Regions from separate parts of the Bacillus sp. UNC322MFChir4.1 genome, predicted to be linked through region 1. Evidence: riboswitches for the same ligand, from Rfam matches in the RefSeq annotation. Region 1 holds a riboswitch; the other holds the start of a gene.
The links. Region 1 has a riboswitch for thiamine pyrophosphate ahead of thiT (energy-coupled thiamine transporter ThiT). Riboswitches for the same ligand answer to the same signal wherever they lie in the genome.
Positions count from the first base shown of each region.

Region 2: it holds a riboswitch for thiamine pyrophosphate, as region 1 does, so the genes downstream of both, thiM (hydroxyethylthiazole kinase) here and thiT (energy-coupled thiamine transporter ThiT) in region 1, are expected to answer to the same signal.

Region 1 is NZ_KN050810.1:281,471-289,133, forward strand. It holds gene feoB (ferrous iron transport protein B) at 1-1,932, opposite strand, end outside; gene BR72_RS20530 (FeoA family protein) at 1,929-2,156, opposite strand; TPP riboswitch at 2,418-2,519, shown strand; gene thiT (energy-coupled thiamine transporter ThiT) at 2,606-3,202, shown strand; gene BR72_RS20540 (response regulator) at 3,343-3,993, opposite strand; gene BR72_RS20545 (sensor histidine kinase) at 3,962-5,425, opposite strand; gene BR72_RS20550 (substrate-binding domain-containing protein) at 5,422-6,312, opposite strand; gene pgtP (phosphoglycerate transporter PgtP) at 7,238-7,663, shown strand, end outside.
Region 2 is NZ_KN050813.1:20,967-28,629, forward strand. It holds gene galT (UDP-glucose--hexose-1-phosphate uridylyltransferase) at 1-23, shown strand, start outside; gene BR72_RS23195 (anaerobic C4-dicarboxylate transporter family protein) at 461-1,774, shown strand; gene thiE (thiamine phosphate synthase) at 1,828-2,484, opposite strand; gene thiM (hydroxyethylthiazole kinase) at 2,503-3,309, opposite strand; TPP riboswitch at 3,381-3,490, opposite strand; gene BR72_RS23210 (DNA topoisomerase III) at 3,905-6,094, shown strand; gene BR72_RS27390 (hypothetical protein) at 6,131-6,265, opposite strand; gene BR72_RS23215 (YhgE/Pip domain-containing protein) at 6,321-7,663, opposite strand, start outside.

The sequences.
Region 1 (7,663 bases):
CACAAGTGGATACACAACAGAGAAAATCGTCCACTTTAGAGATCCTGTTTCACGGCGAATAACCGCAACTGTCGCTAAACATGGTACATACAGTAAAATAAAGAACATAAACGAATATGCTGATAATGTTGTGAAATGCGTACCGATTACGTTTCCTAATACATCTTCTTTCACAGAATAAATAATTGCCATTGTAGAAACAACAACTTCTTTTGCTAAAAATCCTGTTAACAGAGATGCAGCTGCTTGCCATGTTCCAAAACCAAGCGGCGCAAGAATTGGAGCAAATAATCCACCGATCATCGCTAAGAAACTATCTCCCATCCCTACATCGAGTCCAGATGGCCCAGCATAATTTAATAACCAAATTACAACAGAACCACCAAAGATAAATGTACCTGCTTTACGTACAAATCCTTTTCCTTTTTCCCACGTACTGCGCCATAACGTTTTTAGTTGCGGCACACGGTAAGGCGGAAGTTCAATGACAAAAATAGACTTCTCTTCTTTTAAAACCGTAATAGACATAATTTTTGTAACAAGTAATGCCAGAATAATACCAATGAGATATAAAGAAAATACAACAGCTGCTTGACTATTCGGGAAAAAGACCCCTGCAAATAGTGCATATACAGGTAAACGGGCTGAGCATGACATAAACGGTGTCACTAAAATCGTAAGCAGCCTCTCTTTCTCCTGTTCAATCGTCCTCGCAGCCATAATGCCTGGTACATTACAACCAAAACCGATAATCATAGGAATAAACGCTTTTCCGTTTAGTCCAAAAAACTCCATCACACGATCCATTACAACGGCAATACGCGCCATATATCCGGAATCTTCTAGTAATGAAATGAAGAAGAACAATACGAAAATTTGCGGCACGAATACTAATACCGCACCAACTCCTGCAATAATTCCATCTGTAACGAGCGCTTGAATAAACTCAGACGCACCAATATTCGTAAGTCCTGCTGTTACCCAATCTGTAAATGGCCCGCCAACAAACGCATCAAATTGATCCGATAAAGGCGTTCCAATCCACGAAAACGTAACTTGAAAAATTAAAAACATGATTCCTAAAAAGATTGGTAGTCCCAAAATTTTATGCGTAATTAATTTATCAATTCTTTCCGAAAAAGGAATACTTCCTTCTTTTTCATTACGAATCACACTTGTTTTCAACTTTTCAATATACGCTGCACGTACTCCGTATATATGCTGTTCTAGCGTAACATCTAATTCTTCTTCTACTGCAGAGCGAATTGCTACAAGTTCGTTATATACATGCGACTTGGCAATTTCTTTCTCTACCACTTCGTTATTTCCTAAAAATTGAAGCGCAAGCCATCTTGCATGCTCATCATTTTCGCGCTGCAATTTCTCCATAACGCGCTGGATTCCTGTCTCGACCGCTTTACCATATGAAAGAACAAACGGTTTCTGCCCCGCCTTATCGCCTTTATGAAGAGCAGCTAATAACTCCTCGCATCCTTTTCCACTTCTTGCGATAACAGGAATAACTGTTACACCTAGCGTTTCAGATAGCTTCTTAACATCAATCGTAATCCCGCGTTGTTTTGCCACATCAATCATATTTAAACCGATAGAAAGCGGTTTTCCGAATTCTAACAATTGTAATGTTAAATGCATATTACGTTCAAATTGAGAAGAGTCCACAATATTTAACATATGATGAAATTCTTCTGTTAATAAAAATTGTGTAACAACTCCCTCATCACGGGATACAGGATTTAAATCGTATATACCTGGTAAATCTATTAACATTCCTTGCTTATCTTTTAACTTACCAATCTTTTTTTCTACGGTTACTCCGCTCCAGTTCCCAACGTATTCATAAGAACCAGTAAGCGCATTAAACAATGATGTTTTTCCCGTATTCGGATTTCCTAGCAAAGCAACCTTGTTCACGCTAATTCCACCTTTATCATTTTCGCATCACAATGACGAATAGAGATTAATTGTCCACGGCATTCTAATGTACATGGACCATTAAGCATTGCCTTTTGTTTTAAACAAAGCTCGCAGCCCTCAGAAAATCCAAATGAAGCCAAACGGCGTTTTAACAATTTATCAAGAGATTGTAAATCTTTTACACGTACTTTTTCATCTATACTCATATCAACTAAGTTCATAAATTATCCCCCTCAAAAGATAACGATAATTATTATCAATACCAATTATAACATGACTCTCTGAAAAAACACTATACAATATACCGTGAATTTATTACTATTTTTTGTACAATTCCATCTTATTTAACATAAAAATCGTTGTTATGCATGGCCAGTCGCCCCTCCCTAAAAAGAAAGGGGTTTTTATTTCAACTTATATATAAATTAAATTTGCCATTCTTATCCATTGTTATTACAATGGTAGTAACAATCTAAGAATCTCGTTGTCACAGGGGGAGCCACGTCGCTGAGAGGGAACACTTTGTTCCGACCCTTAGAACCTGTTAGTTAATGCTAACGTAGGAATTGTGCAAACATATATACATAAGTAGTGATTTTCAATTTGTGTATTTTCATCCCCCTATGATAAAGATTCTTCTTTTGTAACTTGGATGTAGGGGGATTTTTACATGCGTAATACAAATTTACAAGCGATGATAGAGGCGGCGATTCTTGCAGCATTTGCGTTAGTCATCGACATTTTGCCATTATCTATTAAACTTCCAACAGGCGGTTCTATCTCGTTTGCGATGATTCCAATTTTTATTGTTGCTTACCGCTGGGGATTTAAAGCGAGTTTCTTAAGTGGTCTCGTTTGGGGATTATTACAAATTGTCGCAGGAGATGCATCTATTTTTACGCCGGTACAAGCGTTTATTGAATACTTCATCGCCTTTGCCTTTATTGGCTTTTCTGGATTATTTCATGCACCAATTCAACAAGCAATTGCTAATAAACAAAAAGCAAAAGCAATCATGTATGTCATTATCGCTGCGTTTATTGGTAGCCTAGCTCGTTATTTTTGGCACTTCATTGCTGGCTTTATTTTCTTTGGACAATATGCACCAAAAGGACAATCAGCTGTTTTATATTCCTTTATCTTTAACGGCATCACAATGATTGGTTCTTTCGCAATGTGTGCGGTTCTACTTGTCGTTTTATTTACAACAGCACCGCGCTTATTTATGAGCGCGAGTATAAATACAAGCAAAAAAAAGATTGCTTAATCAGCAATCTTTAGAGTCTCTAAGTATTTCGGAAATAACTATAATATAACGAAACAAAAATCCCATTTTTCTAAAGTGGGATTTTTGTGTTGTTTCAAATCAGCGAAAGAAAAAAATCTTTTATAACAAGCATTATCCCGTCATATTATATGTATTAAATTATACTTTATGGCATATTGAACAAGTTCACTTTTCTTAGAAAGATTAAGTTTGTTCAACATTCTCGTCTTATGGGTATCAACCGTTTTTATACTGATCGTTAATTCCCCAGCGATTTCAGACATTGAAAAACCTTGAACAAGAAATTTCAATACCTCTCGTTCACGTGGACTTAAAATTACATATGGATTTCGAGAATCCGTTTCGTTTTGCATTTTTTTTAACATAGTTGAAATTTCCTTTGGACGGAGGTATATGTACCCATCCATAACAGAATCAATCGCATTGTATAATTCTTCATCGACAGCCGCTTTAGGGACGTAACCTGAAGCTCCCGCGTTCATGATTGATGTTATATAATCCTCATCTTCATGCATGGTAAGCACGATGACTTTCGCTTGTTCATAGCGTAATTTAATTTCTGTTAAAACTTGAATTCCATCTATGCGTGGCAAAGATATATCTAATATCAAAATATCGGGCCTTAAATTGTCGTAAAGCCTTAGTGCTTCAAATCCATCAGCAGCTTCACCTACAACCTTTAATGATGGCCTTTTTTGTAATAATAGTTTTAAACCAGCTCTCATCAAAGCGTGGTCATCAACTAACATTATGCTGATTGTCTTTTCCATCTTGATCCCCTTCTCTCTGTTTTAATGGGATAGACACACTAACTTCCGTTCCACCGTTATTGTGAGTTCTAATCAAAAATGAACCTCCTAATAATTCTGCTCTTTCCTTCATTCCATATATTCCGATTCGATTTTGCTGGCGAGCTTTTTCAAAATCATCCTCATTTATACCGTGACCGTTATCATGGATGTTCAACAAGATCGAACAATCTCTTATCTCCATATTAATCGTAATCTCAGTCGCTACTGTATGTTTCACTACATTGGTAAGACTTTCTTGAACAATTCGGTATAGTGCTACAGCAATATGACTATCTATGACGAAGGCGTCATCATCAGGAACGTGTAGAGTTACCGTAAGAGCGCATTTTTCTTCAAACTTTCTTACGTATTTCCTTAATGCAGGAATTAATCCCATATCATCAAGGATCGGTGGCCTTAATTCTACTGCTAAATCTCTAATTTCTCGTAAAATACCGGCTGCTGTCTCTCGACTTGCATGAAGTAGCTCCAGTTGCTCGTCATCTTTAGCTTCATTAGCCAAAATACGCATTGTAACCATTAAAAAAGTTAGGGCTTGGCTTGTTTCATCATGAAGTTCACGAGAAATTCTTTTTCTCTCCTCCTCATGAGCGGATAGTAGTTTCAAAATCAACGTATCTCGAAGGGCATCCTTTTCTTGAAGTTCCTTCAATAATTTCTCTACTGCAGTCCTAGAACTAATCAGATTGTCAGCCATTTCATTAAAAGCCTGTGCAAGTTTTCCAACTTCATCATCACCTACTGCTTTAGCTCTTAAGGATAAATTACCAGCTGATATGCCTGCTGCTGTATCAACTAAACTATTAATTGGCCGGGTAATGATACGGGTCACATAATAAGCGATCCCTGCTGCTCCCATGCAGACCAAAAATGTAGCAACAACCAACTCTATTATTTTAGTAAAAATATAGCTTTTCGCCTGTTTTTCTGCCATTCCAACTCTAACGAACCCTACATCTCCCTCTTCAATCGGAACAAGTATGTCATGAATATTTCCTTCATCAGAAGTTAGGATCGCGTAATTTTTAGTATTAACACCATCAGGCTTATGTGCGTTTAATATTCCTTTCGGCAGGTGCTTAGAGAATGTATTACCGACAAGAACATTATTATTGTTAACGACCAGTATATAACGAACATCTTTGTTCGTTTCCTGTGCACGTGTAATGAGAAGATGGATTGAATAATAGTCGTCAGTCAAAATGTAATCCGAGGACAATGCTGCAATATTTTCAGCAATATTTTCACCACGTTTCTTTAGGTCTTCTGTCATGATTTTTGTGAGTGATTCCCAAATGATACATCCTAATACTAGGGCGAGAAAGAGTAGCGAAATGAATATAGCTCCAAATATTTTTTGGTTTATTTGTAATTTATTCAGCCACTTCATAGATGACCCTCATATAACCTTGATTCAAATGGAACAAAACGATCAATGAACAACCCTTGAAACGCTGGTTTTATTATTTCTTGTTCGTGCATAGTAATGAAACTTTCTTTAATAATTCGCTTCTCCTCATCAGGTAAATTACTATTGATGACGACAGGACCGGTACCAATCGGTTCCGTTTTTGCAATAATTTTTAAATCCTTAATTAGTTCTGGATTTTTAAGTTTCGTACGCTCAAAGACTAAGCTATCAACAGCTGCGGCATCAACAACTCCATTTATTACAGCACTTAAGGAGTCTTCATGATTATATGTAAAAACATAACGCCCGAAGAAATGCTCTGGTGTTTCACTTAATTCAGCTAATTTTTTCCTCACAAAAATATATCCGGAATAACTAGTTGGATCGCTAAAAGCAACGTTTTTCCCTCTCAAATCATGTATACTGGATATTTCATTTTTACGGTGTACGACGACATAACCATAATAATATGGAACTCCCATTCGCTCTTGCATAGCAATTGCTTCAAGTCCCTCAACATGTCTGTAAGTGATATATGCTCCTGTTGAAAGTATAGCTATGTCAGCACCTCCATTCATCATCAACATACTAATCTCATTATAACTCTTGCGCTGAATTAGAATTGCAGGTCTATGGAGCTTCTCTCCAATATAGTTAGCTATTTTCCTATAGTGCATAATGGTATCAGTCTTTGATAACACACTTGAAATTGCGATTCGTACAGGAGCGGGATTGTCGTCTTGGTAACCAACAGGCATGGTGTCAAATTCGGAGAAAACAATTTGAGGGTTCGAACGCTCATGCTGACATCCTATTGCAGGTAAAGTAGTAAGCAATATTAAAAAAATCCTCAACCAATTTGTCATACTTTCCTCCGTTCTTACAGGCGAGGAATTTATCCCGCTATTCGTGGGCAGTAATACTCCCGCCTCAAAATTCAGCAAAAGCATCGTCCAGCTCTAGCGGCTAGAATTTCCAGCCGTTTCGCCCCCTCGGACGAGGCAAAAAGCGCCTCTCTGTCAGGGGCGTGGGCGTCCTGCGATTCTGAGCGAGCCGCTTCCGCTTTTCCTAAGAAGTTAGGCGGGAGATAAACTGCCCGTAAAAGCCCGATTGGTGAGGGCTGATAATCAGTGGGGAATGAAGAAAACCCCCACTGATTAAAGTTTCACTTTATCTCCTTATTACTAGCTCCCCAAATCACGATTGAGAGAGCTGCGTTGTCCATCAGTGAAAGATGAATATCACTATCACCCACTAATAGAAGTTTCACTTTATGTATGATGTGAAAATCCCCTAATTGAATCCTACTTAATTTAGGATTTTTGCAGTTTATATTCATATATTACTTCAGGACAATATGCGAAATCTATGAAAGAATGTATCCATCACTCCTTTTCATGTCAGAGTTGTGACAAAAAATATATAAATACTTTCTATTTATATCTCCCCTGACCGCTCCTATACAGAGCCCATTCCTCCCAGGCCATTAAAAAAGTGCTTTTCTGCCTTTTTTTCATAGAGTGACTGAGTAGTTACAAAACAGATTTATATAGCCATGAATATTGCTTGTAGGATAAATTCTGACAGACTATACTATTTTATCCTACATAAAATCAGATATTTACTGATATTTTAACGAATTGGCATATAAGATAATGTAACAAAGGAGGTATGATATAACGCAAGTATTTGTGAAAACGTCTTCACCAAATTGGCATTCTATTTATATACTAAATTTCATGCTAGTCTAAGTTTTTTGTAAATCAAAGTAAAGAAATCGAGGTAGATAATATGTTCTCATTTTTGAAACCTAAAATTGCTACTACAAAAATAGCACCAGATCAGGTTCAAAAAACCTATAAGCTTTTCCGGATACAATCTTTATTAGGGGTGTTCTTAGGTTACATAGCTTACTATATAGTACGTAACAACTTTGCCTTATCTACTCCTTATTTGAAGGAACACCTTAACCTTAGTGCTACAGAAATAGGATTATTAAGCAGTTGCATGCTTATCGCTTATGGAGTTAGTAAAGGTTTGATGAGTAGTTTAGCCGACAAAGCGAATCCTAAAAGTTATATGGCGCTTGGTTTGCTTCTTTGTGCTATGGTCAATATTATGATGGGATTCAGCACGGCATTTTGGATGTTTGCAATTCTTGTTGTTTTCAATGGGTTCTTCCAAGGAATGGGAGTTGGACCTAGCTTTATTACCATC
Region 2 (7,663 bases), on a different contig from region 1:
ATCGATGCGCCTCAACCAGATGATTCAGATGCGTTAATTGCATCAAGTTTGAAGGCCAAGGAAGTTCTTGGTTAGAAACCAAAATATATTTCTATTAAGGATATTATCGCTACAGAATGGAAATGGTATCATAGTCATCGAGAAGGGTATTAAAACATTCGAAAAAGAACTGCACTAGAAAAGGTGAAATTTCTAGTGCAGTTTTATTTACAACCTTATGTTTCCACAGATTACAACATCCAATTTGATTAACCATTTATTTATACATACAAATATAAAAATACCAAAATAACCCTTTTGTAACATAATTTTAACAAACAGAGCGGGTCATGTTTTTGATGTGTTATATAATTAAAAAAAGCCATTTTTATAGATTCATTTTAGGATTCAACTTTCGAATCATGAAACAGGGTAAATTATTTGATAATAGCAATTAATTATTATCTCGGAGGTGCATACTATGTTCTGGCTACAGTTTACCATCTTATTACTCTGCATTTTCGTCGGTGCACGTCTTGGAGGTGTTGGCCTTGGCGTAATGGGTGGTGTTGGGATGGCAATCTTTGTCTTCTTCTTCCATTTACAACCAACCTCTCCCCCAATTGATGTTATGCTTATGATTTTAGCAGTTATTACAGCTGCTGGAGCGTTGCAAGCTGCTGGGGGAATGGACTATCTTGTTCATATTGCAGAAAAGGCGCTTCGTAAAAATCCGAAATGGATTACGTTCTTTGCCCCTATCGTCACTTATTTATTTACGTTTTGCGCAGGAACAGGACACGTTGCCTATTCAGTTCTTCCTGTCATTGCTGAAGTATCGCGTGAATCAGGAATTCGACCAGAGCGTCCAATGTCAATTGCTGTTATTGCATCGCAGCAAGCGATTACGGCCAGTCCAATCTCAGCAGCAACCGTTGCACTTCTCGCTATGCTTGCTGACTATAAGATTACACTATTAGATATTTTAAAAATTAGTATTCCATCTACCTTTATCGCTTGTATGTTAGCTGCTTTCGTAGCAAGCAAAATGGGGAAAGAGCTAAACGAAGATGAAGAATATTTAAAGCGATTACAAGAAGGCGTAATTCCAAAACTAGAAGAAAAGAAAGAATTTATTGTTCCAAAAGGTGCAAAACTGTCTGTTATCCTCTTTTTATTGGCAACAGTTTTAGTTGTTCTTCTTGGATCTTTTGAAGCATTACGTCCTGGCTGGATGATAGACGGAAAACTTGTACGTCTTTCGATGCCAAACACCATTGAAATGGTTATGCTAACAATCGCAGCACTTATTATTATTTTTTGTAAACCAAATGTGGAAAGCATCGTATCTGGTAACGTCTTTAAAGCAGGAGCAACAGCAGTTGTTGCAATTTTCGGTATCGCCTGGATGGGAGATACGTTCTTTAACGGTAACTTACAAATAATTCAAGGTTCTATCCAAGGACTCGTAACGAGTGCACCGTGGTTATTTGCAATTGCACTATTCGTGCTATCAATCTTGTTATATAGCCAAGCTGCAACAGTACGTGCATTAATACCACTTGGATTAACACTTGGCATTTCACCGGTACTATTGATCGCAATGTTCCCAGCTGTAAACGGATATTTCTTTATTCCAAACTACGGAACAATCGTCGCGGCAATTAACTTTGACCGTACAGGTACAACTCGTATCGGTAAATATGTGTTAAATCATAGCTTTATGATCCCAGGTCTGGTCGCAACAATTACATCAATTGGAATAGGGATGCTTCTCGTTTCACTGATGTTTTAATGAAGAAAGAGCTAGTCTTTACAAGGACTAGCTCTTTTTAATCAAACGTTTGTTTAAATTTTTTTCACTTGCTCAGCCAATTTCTTCGCACTATTATAAGGAGACTCCGCTAAACTAATCGCTGAAATCACCGAAACACCATCTGCCCCTGCTTCAACGACAGAAGCAGCATTTTCAATTGTAATCCCACCAATACCGACAATCGGAATTCCAATGCCACTTTCACGGAAAAAACGCAATCCTGCCGTTCCTTGTACCGCTTTTGCATCTTTTTTCGTGTTTGTTTGAAAAATCGGTCCTACTCCTAAATAATCGGCACCATTTTCAATCGCAAAACGAGCTTCTTCTATTGTATGAGCGGATACACCAATGATTTTATCGCCCATTTTTCCACGTACGATCTGAATGTTTTCATCATCTTGCCCAACATGAACACCATCTGCATCTAACGCTATTGCTAATTCCACATCATCATTTACGATGAATGGAACATGATACTTTTTACATAATGATTGTAGCTGCCCTGCAAATGTATACTGGTTTTCTTCCGTTAATGCTCCGTCACCTTTTTCACGATACTGAAAAAGGGTAACTCCGCCATCAAGAGCTTCTTTCATAACTTGTAATGGATCTTTGCTGCAATTATTACTTCCCATAATAAAATACACTTGTAGTAACTCAGACATACGTTGTTTATCAATCCGTGCCATTTCTCTCATCCTTCCTTATCAAACCTCTTCAACATTTCCATATCGTTCAACGTCTTCTGCAGTAACGTTTGCTAACTGATTTAGAAATTCAATTTGGAAACTTCCCGGTCCTTGCTTAGCTGTTTTACTTGCCGCAATTTCTGCCGCTACACCGTAAAATGCTACCGCCGCAACAGCTGCTTTTACGTAATCTTTTTCAACTGCCGTAAACGCTCCGATAACAGATGTTAATAAACACCCTGTTCCTGTTACTTTCGTTAAAATAGGATGACCATTACGAAGAATAAACGTTCTTTCCCCATCAGTTATAACATCTTCTTTTCCAGTAATAACGATAATGTTACGTAGCTGCCTTGCTGCTTGTTTCGCAACGGAAACAACATCACCATTTCCTCCCCCTGCATCAACCCCTTTAATCTCCCAACTCTCATCAATAACATTTGCAACCTCTGCTGCATTGCCACGGATGATTGCTAGCTTTACTTCACTTGGAATATACCTTGCCACTTCTGTTCGATACGAAGTTGCCCCAGCACCGACGGGATCAAATATAATTGGTACATTATGATTATTTGCTGACTTTCCAGCAATAAGCATCGCCTCTACTTCTTCTTGGCGAAGTGTCCCCATATTTAAAACGAGTGCTCCCGCAATACTTGCCATTTCAGCTACTTCTTCTTTTGCGTATGCCATCACAGGCGATGCACCTAATGCCAGTAATCCATTGGCAGTAAAATTTGTCACGACGACATTTGTAATATTATGAACGAGCGGATTTCTTTCTCGTACTGTCTCAACTACTTGGGCAATTTCTTTCATTTTCATATGTATCTCTCCTTTTTTATAATGGGAGATATAGCAAAAAAGACACTTTTGCGCATGCAAAGTGTCTTCATAATGTGCTCTTACACTCTCCCTACGCTGGCATTATCCAACAGGTTCAAATGGTCAACGACGGAGTAGCCGTACTCTCAGTTTGCATCCGCAAACTCCCATGTGTTTTCTTATTCATTTACTTCAGAGTCTACTCTGATTCTGTTGAAATAACAAGTTGAAAAAAGATGTAAAAACCCCTTTTTTAGATGGGCGAGAGCAACTGGCCGTGTATTTGAGCGGTCAGGACCTGTTCCTACCACGGCAACGTTTAAAACAAAGGGAGACAGCGAGTGCTGGGTATATTTTATTTTCCTTGCCGAAATTTTACATAAAGAAAAAACATAAAAGACCCCTTTTTTTAGGATGGCGAGAGTAACTGGCCATGTATTAGAGCGGTCACAGGCGGTGTTTAAGGCATTTCTGAAGCTAGTTAAAAATGGAACACTTATATTTCATAACAACGGATACGAATCTTCGGAATAACTGAATCCGAAAGGGATGTATGCTATAGTTAACTTACGGAAATTGAAAGGATGTTTGAAATATGGCAAAAAGTGTTGTAATTGCTGAAAAACCTTCTGTTGCACGTGATATTGCGCGTGTATTGAAGTGCGATAAAAAAGGAAATGGTTACATTGAAGGAAGTAAATATATTGTTACATGGGCTTTAGGGCATCTCGTTACATTAGCAGATCCTGAAAGTTATGATGTGAAGTATAAAAAGTGGAATCTTGAAGATCTTCCAATGCTTCCGGAACGTTTAAAATTAACGGTGATTAAGCAAACTGGCAAGCAATTTAATGCTGTGAAAAGTCAATTGACTAGAAATGATGTAAATGAAATCATCGTAGCTACAGACGCTGGTCGCGAAGGAGAATTAGTAGCTCGTTGGATTATTGATAAAGTGAGAATTAATAAACCGATTAAACGTCTATGGATTTCATCTGTTACCGATAAAGCGATTAAAGATGGTTTTGCAAACTTGAAACCTGGTAAAGCATACGACAATTTATATGCTTCAGCTGTTGCCCGTTCGGAAGCTGACTGGTATATCGGTCTTAACGCAACACGTGCATTAACTACAAGATTCAATGCACAATTAAATTGCGGTCGTGTTCAAACACCTACTGTAGCAATTATCGCAGGACGTGAAGATGAAATTAAAAACTTCAAAGCACAAACATACTATGGCATTGAAGCACAAACAACAGAGAGATTAAAGCTCACTTGGCAAGATGCGAAAGGCAATAGCCGCAGCTTTGATAAAGAAAAAATTGATGCGATTGTAAAAAAATTAGGAAACCAAAATGCGACTGTAGTTGAAATTGAGAAAAAAGCTAAGAAGTCATTTGCTCCTGGTCTTTACGACTTAACAGAATTACAACGTGATGCAAATAAAATCTTTGGTTATTCCGCAAAAGAAACGTTAAATATTATGCAGAAACTGTATGAACAGCACAAAGTATTAACATATCCGCGGACAGATTCACGTTATATCTCATCTGACATCGTTGGAACACTTCCAGAACGTCTGAAAGCTTGCGGAATAGGTGAGTATCGTTCTTTAGCTAATAAAGTTTTAACGAAACCAATCAAAGCTTCCAAATCTTTTGTTGATGATAGTAAAGTAAGTGATCACCATGCAATCATTCCAACAGAAAGCTATGTAAACTTCTCAGCTTTCACAGATAAAGAGCGCAAAATTTATGATTTAGTTGTCAAACGTTTCTTAGCAGTTTTATTCCCTGCTTTTGAATACGAGCAACTAACGTTACGCGCTAAAATCGGTGATGAAAACTTTGTCGCACGCGGCAAAACAATTATGAATTCCGGCTGGAAAGAAGTTTATGAAAATCGCTTTGAAGATGACGATGCAGTGGACGATTTAAAAGAACAAATCTTACCTCGCATCGAAAAAGGCGATGCATTAAACGTGAAACTAATTGCAGGGACATCTGGTCAAACAAAGCCACCTGCGCGTTTTAATGAAGCAACATTACTTTCGGCTATGGAAAATCCAACAAAGTATATGGATACGCAAAACAAACAGCTTGCTAATACATTAAAGTCAACGGGCGGACTAGGTACAGTTGCGACACGCGCCGACATTATTGATAAATTGTTCAATTCATTCTTAATTGAAAAACGCGGCAAAGACATTCACATTACATCAAAAGGCCGTCAATTACTAGATTTAGTACCAGAAGAATTAAAATCACCTACGCTAACTGCTGAGTGGGAACAAAAACTTGAGGCTATCGCGAAAGGCAAGTTGAAAAAAGAAGTATTTATTTCTGAAATGAAAAACTACACAAAAGAAATTGTTTCTGAAATTAAATCGAGCGATAAAAAATATAAGCACGACAACATTTCCACAAAAACTTGCCCAGACTGCGGCAAACCAATGCTAGAAGTAAACGGCAAAAAAGGAAAAATGCTTGTATGCCAAGATCGTGAATGTGGTCATCGCAAAAATGTATCCCGCGCGACAAACGCACGCTGCCCGCAATGTAAGAAAAAACTAGAACTTCGCGGTGAAGGAGAAGGCCAAATCTTCGCATGTAAATGCGGCTATCGCGAGAAACTTTCTTCATTCCAAGACCGTCGTAAAAAAGAATCAGGTAACAAAGCAGATAAACGTGCTGTTCAAAAATACATGAAACAGCAACAACAGCAGGAAGAACCTCTGAATAATGCATTAGCAGAAGCATTAAAGAAATTGAAGTTTGATTAAAGGAGTTGGTTTACCAACTCTTTTTTTTCATGCCTGCTAATATATCGGCGCTTTTTTCAATATATCAGCGACTTTTACAATATATCGGCGCTTTTTATAATATATCGACCACTTTTTATAATATATCAGCGCTTCGACATGATATAAAGACTCTTCGACGATGTTCGACATACTCAACGCTCCTCATAAACAAAAGGTTCCTACCCACCGGCAGGAACCTTTATTATTAATGAATTATCTTACTTCCTTTTGCATTTTCTACAAACTTTTCGCTCGACTTATTAATTGGCTTTTTCAATACTAGTGCAATAATAAGCATTACACCTACCCATAAACATAATACGAGAAGATCTTTCCAGACAATATCCCAAAGCATACCGCCTACTGTCTCACGAATAATACGAATTGCATACGTGAACGGCAGGAATGGATATAGCATTTGGAAGAACTTCGGCGTCATTTGAATTGGGAATGTTCCACCTGAACCAGCAACTTGTAATACAAGTAACACGATTGCCATGGATTTACCGATGTTTCCAAATACAGAAACAAGTGAGTATACAATACAAACGAACACTCCAGCAATTAACATGCTAAATAGGACAAACCAGAATTTATCAACCACATACGTGCCTAATAAGAACATATCTCCCATCGCTACGATAAATGCCTGAGCAAGACCGATCGTTAAGAATGTTAAGAAACGGCCGAAGTAAATGTGATAACTTTTATATTCCGCATCTTCCTCATGTACTTCTACTGTTAATAATGACACCATGAGCAATGCCCCTACCCATAATGCTAACACTGTGTAGAACGGTGACATTGCTGAACCGTAGTTTGGAAGTGGGTATAATTTATTCTCTTTTAAGTTTACTGGATTTGCGAAATAATCACTTTGTTTTTCTACATCATGCTTTAATAGACGAATGATGTCTTTTAAATCTTCTTCTGATTCAAATTCGCGAATTTTATTAGCAATTTCTTTAATTTTCTTCTCAGCTTCAGGAAGCTCTGCTTTTATTTTTTCAGCTTCTTCTTTGCCAACAGTTAATCCTTTTGATGCATCTTCTAGTAGTTTTTTGACATTAGGTAGACTTTGATTCGCTGTATTTAAAACATCCGCTGCATCTTTGTTTATTTTTTTCGTTTTAGCAATTGCATCGTTGAAACTTGGGACAATTTCAGAGTCATATCGTGCTAAGATATCACCTAATGTGCTGGATGCATCTTTAGCAGCTGCATTTATACCATCTATATCATCTTTTGATGGTAGTTTCCCGCTATTAATGAAATCAAGCGCCTTATTAGTTGCATTAATTCCCTTTTGCATTTTTGCTTTTGCATCATTTAAATTCGCTACAGTATCAGGAATATTTGTTGTTTTTCCGGCATGACCAGCAAGCTTATCTACATCATTTAACACTGGAATAATGTCATCTATCAAATTAATGCCCTTTTGAAACTGTGATTGAGCATCGTATAGCCCTTGTTTCATCGGCTCTAAAATTCCTTTATCACCTACACCGTTATCAATGATATTTATTGCTTTATTTGTATCATTAATAA